DNA from 3 places in the Streptomyces sp. NPDC058000 genome. Region 3 is predicted to be linked to each of the others. Evidence: riboswitches for the same ligand, from Rfam matches in the RefSeq annotation. Region 3 holds a riboswitch; each other region holds the start of a gene.

Region 1 (2,265 bases), on a different contig from region 3:
GAGACCCGCTCGATACGGAACGGGTCGACCACCACCAGCACGAGCAACAGCGCGGTCTCCAACCCCGGCAGCAGCCACTCCGGATGGATCGCCAACCGCTCCGGCAGCCGCCACTGCAATGCCACCGCCACCGACACCGCGAGCGTCGAGGGCCAGCGGGGCTCACCGCGGGTGACCCGCCGCCAGGCCGGCCGCAGCCGCCGTCCCGCCTCCTCCACCCCCGCGACGGCAGGCGCCAACAACGCCTCGATGCGGTCCAACCGCTCGGCTTCGCTACCGGCTTTGCCCGCCTTGCCGGGCTCGGGGTCCTGGGACATGCGGCTCATGCTCACCCGAGGTCGGCGCGGTGTCCAGCAGCTGAGCCCGGACGACGGGACGAACCCGCCGCGGAGTTAAGAGTCGGTCAAAAACTTGCAGACTTGCGCAAGTGTCTCCCGACAGGGTCTACACTTCTAGAGGTTTACGACAGCGGTCACCTCGTTCGGTGAGGCGTCGTCATGGACACAGGCCACTGATCCCACCCGTCGAGAGACGCTCCGGATCAGGACAGGTCTCCCCGGCCCAAGGGGTGACTCCAAGTGGCTGCCCCGCACGGGGCTACGCCGTGACGTGCCAAAGCTCTGACGAGTGGGGGTGAACCAGTCGATGGCGACTGGTCCGCTCCTTGCCGGATCGACGACGGCGCACCCTACGCGCCCCGACCGGAAGGAGGCGAGAGACATGGATTGCAGTAGTCCGGGCCATCATCGGCCCCCCTTCCGCCTGCCCTCGCATTCTTCCGGCACGCGGTAACCATCTTCCCTGCGCGGCCTCCCCGCCGCACCACGCCCCCGTACGGCCCACCGCCGACACGGGTCGTCGTGCTGCGCGCCCGCGCAGGGAAGATGGCTGCCCCGCGCCCCCAACACCTCCCCCGCTCGGGGGACTTGGGAGGTCGCCATGACCGAGACCACCGTCCGTTCCACGGTCCCCGCCCCGCACCCCACCGCCGTGCTCGACGACGCGCACACCGGTGACATCCGCGGCGCACTCGGCACCATCAGGCACGACGACACCGCCCCGCGCCGGGGCCTGTCCGCCAAGCTCAAGACCCTGCTGGCCGTCGTCGGCCCCGGCCTGATCGTGATGGTCGGCGACAACGACGCCGGCGCCTTCACCACCTACGGCCAGGCCGGCCAGAACTACGGCACCCACCTGCTGTGGACCCTGCTCCTGCTCGTCCCGGTCCTCTACGTCAACCAGGAGATGGTGCTCCGGCTCGGCGCCGTCACCGGCGTGGGGCACGCCCGGCTCATCCTGGAACGGTTCGGGAAGTTCTGGGGCGCGTTCTCGGTCATCGACCTGTTCCTGCTCAACGCGCTGACGCTGGTGACGGAGTTCATCGGCATCACCCTCGCCGCCGGATACCTGGGGCTGCCCAAGGTCGGCGCGGTGCTGCTGGCCGCCGCCGTGATCATCGCCTCCGCCTTCACCGGGTCGTTCCGCCGGTTCGAGCGGATCGCCATCGCGCTGTGCGCGGCGTCGCTGCTGCTCGTCCCGCTCTACTTCCTGGTCCACCCGTCCACCGGGCAGATGGCCCACGACTTCGTCGTCCCGCACCTCCCCGACGGACCCGGTGGACTGTCGTCCGTGATGCTGCTGATCATCGGCATCGTCGGCACCACCGTCGCCCCGTGGCAGCTCTTCTTCCAGCAGTCCTACGTCATCGACAAGCGGATCACCCCGCGCTTCATGGGCTACGAGAAGGCCGACCTGTGGATCGGCATCGCCATCGTGGTGCTCGGCGCCGCCGCCCTGATGGGCTGCACCGCCGCCGCCTTCGCCGGCACCCAGGGCGTCGGCGCCTTCACCGACACCGCCGGCATCGCACACGGCCTGGCCGCACACGCCGGCAAGCTCGCCGGAGTGCTGTTCGCCATCGCCCTGCTGGACGCCTCGATCATCGGCGCCTTCGCGGTGTCCCTGTCCACCGCCTACGCCATCGGCGACGTCTTCGGCATCCGGCACTCCCTGCACCGCGGCGTCGGCGGCGCCAAGGGCTTCTACGCCGTCTACGCGGGCCTGGTCGCCGCGGCCGCCGCGATCGTGCTGATCCCCGGCTCGCCGCTGGGCCTGCTCACCGAGGGCGTACAGACCCTGGCCGGGGTGCTGCTGCCGTCCGCCTCCGTCTTCCTGCTGCTCCTCTGCAACGACCGGGCGGTGCTCGGCCCCTGGGTCAACGGCCCCCGGACCAACGCCTTCACCGCCGCCGTCGTCGGCGTCCTG
Region 2 (2,265 bases), on a different contig from region 3:
TCGCCGGCCCAGCAGGATGAGATCTGGAGACGCTGGCGCGAGGGGGATTCCTTCAGCTTGATGGGTCGGGCGCTCGGGGCGCCGATGCACCATGTCCGCCAGTTTCGGTACCAGAGCGGCAGCGTCCGCCGGGCTCCGCAGCAGCGGCCGATACGACATTTGACCGGCGGTGAACGCGAGGAGATATCCCGGGGGTATCGCAGCCGGTGAATCGGCCCGGCGGCCGGCCAAGCGACTGGGCAGATCGCCCTCGACCGTCTCCGCGAGATCGCGTGCAACGGAGGCCGGGACCACTACCGGGCTGCGCCCGCAGACGCGGCCGCCTACACGCGTGGGCGCCGCCCCAAGCAGGCCAAGCTGCCCCAACAGCCCGCTCTGCGGGCGCTGGTGGAGGCCGAACCGGCCCTGTGCCGGTCGCCCGAGCAGATCGCGGGCTGGCTGCGACGGCAGTTCCCGGGCGACGTCCCATCGACGACGACATCGCGGTCCTCGCCGACGACGTCCGGTACGGACTTCGCGCCCTCGACGCCGAAGTGCCCCCGCCTGCCTACTGACACACCCCACGTCGGAAGTACTGACATCAGATGTCGGAACCCACTGACGTTCTCGCGTCGCCCGACAGGAGAAGCCGACCGCGGCCGGGGAGCACGGTCCAGTCACGAGGTGTGTCAAGACTTCGCCAAGCAGTTGCGTGATCTCGCAACTATGCCGTTATGCTTCTGGAGGTTTGAAGAAGGCACCTCGTTCGGTGAGGCGTCTGCACGGACACAGGCCACTGACCCCACGACGTCGAGAGACGCCCAGGTTCAGGACAGGTCTCCCCGGCCTAAGGGGTGACCCCAAGTGGCTTCCCCCACAGGTGGAATACGCCGTGCAGTGCCAAAGCTCTGACGAGTTGGGGTGAACCGGTCATCGGGACCGGTCTGCTCCTTGCCGCGTCGTCCAGCGCCCGCGTGCGCTCCGGCCGGGAGGAGGCGAGAGACATGGACTGCAGTTGCAGTAGTCCGGGCCACAGTAGGCCCGTCATCCGGATTCTTATGTCTTTCTCGACCTCCGGTACGCGGTAACCACCTCTCCCGCGCGCACTCGCATCCTCGTCCCAGGCACCCGTACGGCCTTCGCCGTCCCGGGCGGCCGGGCTGCGCGCTCGCAGGGGGGATGACTGCCGCGCGCCCTCAACGCCTCTCCCCATCGGGGGGATTGGGAGGCCCGCCATGACCAGCCTGATCAACGACAAGACCATTCCGGCGCCGCGCAGCGCAGTCCTCGACGACGCGCACGTGGGCGACATCCGCGGTGCGCTCGGCACCATCCGACACGACGACACCGGCGAGCGCCGGGGCCTGTCCGCCAAGCTCAAGACGCTGCTGGCGATAGTCGGCCCTGGCCTGATCGTGATGGTCGGCGACAACGACGCCGGAGCCTTCGCCACGTACGGCCAGGCCGGGCAGAACTACGGCACGCAGCTGCTGTGGACCCTGCTCCTGCTGATTCCCGTTCTGTACGTGAACCAGGAGATGGTGCTGCGCCTCGGCGCCGTGACCGGGGTGGGGCACGCGCGGCTGATCCTGGAGCGGTTCGGGAAGTTCTGGGGAGCCTTCTCCGTCATCGACCTGTTTCTGCTCAACGCGCTAACGCTGGTGACGGAGTTCATCGGCATCACGATGGCCGCCGACTATCTGGGGCTGCCGAAGGCCGCCTCGGTGATCCTGGCCGCCGCGATCATCATCGCCTCCGCGTTCACCGGCTCCTTCCGCCGCTTCGAGCGGATCGCCGTCGCGCTGTGCGCCGCCTCGCTGCTCCTGGTCCCGCTCTACTTCATGCTCCACCCCAAGACGTCGCAGATGGCGCACGACTTCGTGGTCCCGGTCATCCCCGGCGGCAGTGGCGAGCTGGCGACCGTGATGCTGCTGATCATCGGCATCGTGGGCACCACGGTGGCACCCTGGCAGCTGTTCTTCCAGCAGTCGTACGTCATCGACAAGCGCATCACCCCGCGCTTCATGAAGTACGAGAAGGTCGACCTGTGGATCGGCATCGCGGTCGTGATCGTCGGCGCGGCCGCCCTGATGGGCCTGGTCGCCGCCGCGTTCGCCGGGACGAAGGGGTTCGGGAACTTCACCGACACCTCGGGCCTGATCACCGGCATCTCGGCCAAGGCCGGCAAGGTCGCCGGTGTCCTCTTCGCGATCGCCCTGCTGGACGCCTCGATCATCGGCGCGTTCGCGGTGTCGCTGTCCACCGCGTACGCGATCGGCGACGTGT
Region 3 (2,265 bases):
GCAGTGCGGGCGGCCGGGTCAGCCACCAGACGACACCGAGGGCGACGGCGACTACGAGTACGACTCCGAGCGTCAGGCCCACCAGACACCCTCGGCGTCCGGAGCGCCTGGGTTCTATCTCCGCCGGAGAAGCACGGTACGTCGTGGCGGGCGACGACGCCCCCCAGGAGTGACGTGCGGGCTGCTGACCTTGTCCCCGGCCGCTGTCCGTCGCTCCGGCTTGCTGCTCTTGCATGTGCCCAGTCCGTCCGGTCAGGTTCATCCGGCGATATGTCGATAACGGGTGGGACGCATTGGGCTCCACGTTAGTTGCAAGATCGCGCAACCGAGCGAGCGTCTATGGGGATTGCCACACGAGGGAACCGGCCTCGGCCGCCCGCCGCGACACCGTCACCAGCGCCGCAGACTAGCCCGCCTACGGTCGTCGTAGGCGCGGTAGAGATCCGGCACGGTGGATCCCCTCCACTGCAAGAGTTATCCCGGGCGCGATCTCCAAGACCTCGAAGGCTTTCCGGCGCGGACCATCGGTTCCGTGCTGCACCGCCCCCAGCCGGAACGGCCCCGTGAAAGGTGTCGCACCGGGGAACAACAAGTCAAGAACGAGTCAAGCAGTTGCGATGATGCGCAAGTATGAGCCAGACTCGTCGAGGTTTGAAACAAGGCACCTCGTTCGGTGAGGCGTCTGCACGGACACAGGCCACTGACCCCACGACGTCGAGAGACGCCCAGGTTCAGGACAGATCTCCCCGACTTAAGGGGTGATCCCAAGTGGCTGCCCCACAGGATTACGCCGTGCAGTGCCAAAGCTCTGACGAGTTGGGGTGAACCGGTCATGCGGGCCGGTCTGCTCTTTGCCGAGTCGTTTGGCGCGATCACGCGCCCCGGCCGGGAGGAGGCGAGAGTTCATGGATTGCGGTCCCAGTAGTCCGGGCCACAGTAGGCCCCGCCTCCGCCTGTTCTCGCCCTGTCCCGGCATGCGGTAACCACCTTCTGCGCGTACTCGCGTCCCTGTTCTAGCGCCCAGCACCCGTGCGGCCTGACGCCGTCCCGGGCCGCTGGCCTGCGCGTGCAGCGTGTGTGGTGCCCAGGCATGCCCGAAACCTCCCCCTTCGGGGGAACGGGAGGTCTGTCATGACCGAAACGACGCTCACCCACCCCACCGCTCCCGCACCGCGCAGCGCAGTCCTTGACGACGCGCACGTGGGCGACATCCGCGGTGCGCTCGGCACCATCAAGCAGGACGACACTGGCGAGCGCCGGGGCCTGTCCGCGAAGTTCAAGACGCTGCTCGCGATAGTCGGGCCCGGCCTGATCGTGATGGTCGGCGACAACGACGCCGGCGCCTTCGCCACCTACGGCCAGGCCGGTCAGAACTACAGCACCCAGCTGCTGTGGACCCTGCTACTGCTGATCCCCGTCCTGTACGTCAACCAGGAGATGGTGCTCCGCCTCGGCGCCGTCACCGGCGTCGGCCACGCCCGCCTCATCCTGGAGCGGTTCGGGAAGTTCTGGGGCGCGTTCAGTGTCATCGACCTGTTCCTGCTCAACGCACTGACCCTGGTCACCGAGTTCATCGGGATCACGATGGCCGCCGACCATCTGGGCCTGCCGAAGGTCGCCTCGGTGATCCTGGCCGCCGCCATCATCATCGCCTCCGCCTTCACCGGCTCCTTCCGCCGCTTCGAGCGCATCGCCGTCGCCCTGTGCGCCGCCTCGCTGCTCCTGGTCCCCCTCTACTTCATGCTCCACCCCAAGACCTCGCAGATGGCCCACGACTTCGTGGTCCCGGTCATCCCCGGCGGCAGCGGTGAGCTGGCCACCGTCATGATGCTGATCATCGGCATCGTGGGCACCACGGTTGCGCCCTGGCAGCTGTTCTTCCAGCAGTCGTACGTCATCGACAAGCGCATCACCCCGCGCTTCATGAAGTACGAGAAGGCCGACCTGTGGATCGGCATCGCCATCGTCGTCATCGGCGCAGCCGCCATGATGGGCCTGGTCGCCGCCGCCTTCGCCGGCACCAAGGGCTTCGGGAACTTCACCGACACCGCGGGCCTGATCACCGGCATCTCGGCCAAGGCCGGCAAGGTCGCCGGCGTCCTCTTCGCGATCGCCCTGCTGGATGCCTCGATCATCGGCGCGTTCGCCGTCTCGCTGTCCACCGCCTACGCCATCGGCGACGTCTTCGGCATGAAGCACTCCCTGCACCGCGGGATCAAGGGAGCCAAGGGCTTCTACGCCGTCTACGCCGGCCTGGTCGCCGCC

What was found. Region 3 has a riboswitch for magnesium ahead of ACFVT2_RS08755 (NRAMP family divalent metal transporter). Riboswitches for the same ligand answer to the same signal wherever they lie in the genome.
Region 1: it holds a riboswitch for magnesium, as region 3 does, so the genes downstream of both, ACFVT2_RS05755 (NRAMP family divalent metal transporter) here and ACFVT2_RS08755 (NRAMP family divalent metal transporter) in region 3, are expected to answer to the same signal.
Region 2: it holds a riboswitch for magnesium, as region 3 does, so the genes downstream of both, ACFVT2_RS21440 (NRAMP family divalent metal transporter) here and ACFVT2_RS08755 (NRAMP family divalent metal transporter) in region 3, are expected to answer to the same signal.

What each region holds. Positions count from the first base shown of each region.
Region 1 is NZ_JBHVQS010000003.1:208,944-211,208, reverse strand. It holds gene ACFVT2_RS05760 (hypothetical protein) at 1-317, opposite strand, end outside; M-box (ykoK) riboswitch at 470-640, shown strand; gene ACFVT2_RS05755 (NRAMP family divalent metal transporter) at 940-2,265, shown strand, end outside.
Region 2 is NZ_JBHVQS010000021.1:68,530-70,794, reverse strand. It holds M-box (ykoK) riboswitch at 734-907, shown strand; gene ACFVT2_RS21440 (NRAMP family divalent metal transporter) at 1,215-2,265, shown strand, end outside.
Region 3 is NZ_JBHVQS010000006.1:10,842-13,106, reverse strand. It holds gene ACFVT2_RS08760 (lytic transglycosylase domain-containing protein) at 1-82, opposite strand, end outside; M-box (ykoK) riboswitch at 659-828, shown strand; gene ACFVT2_RS08755 (NRAMP family divalent metal transporter) at 1,132-2,265, shown strand, end outside.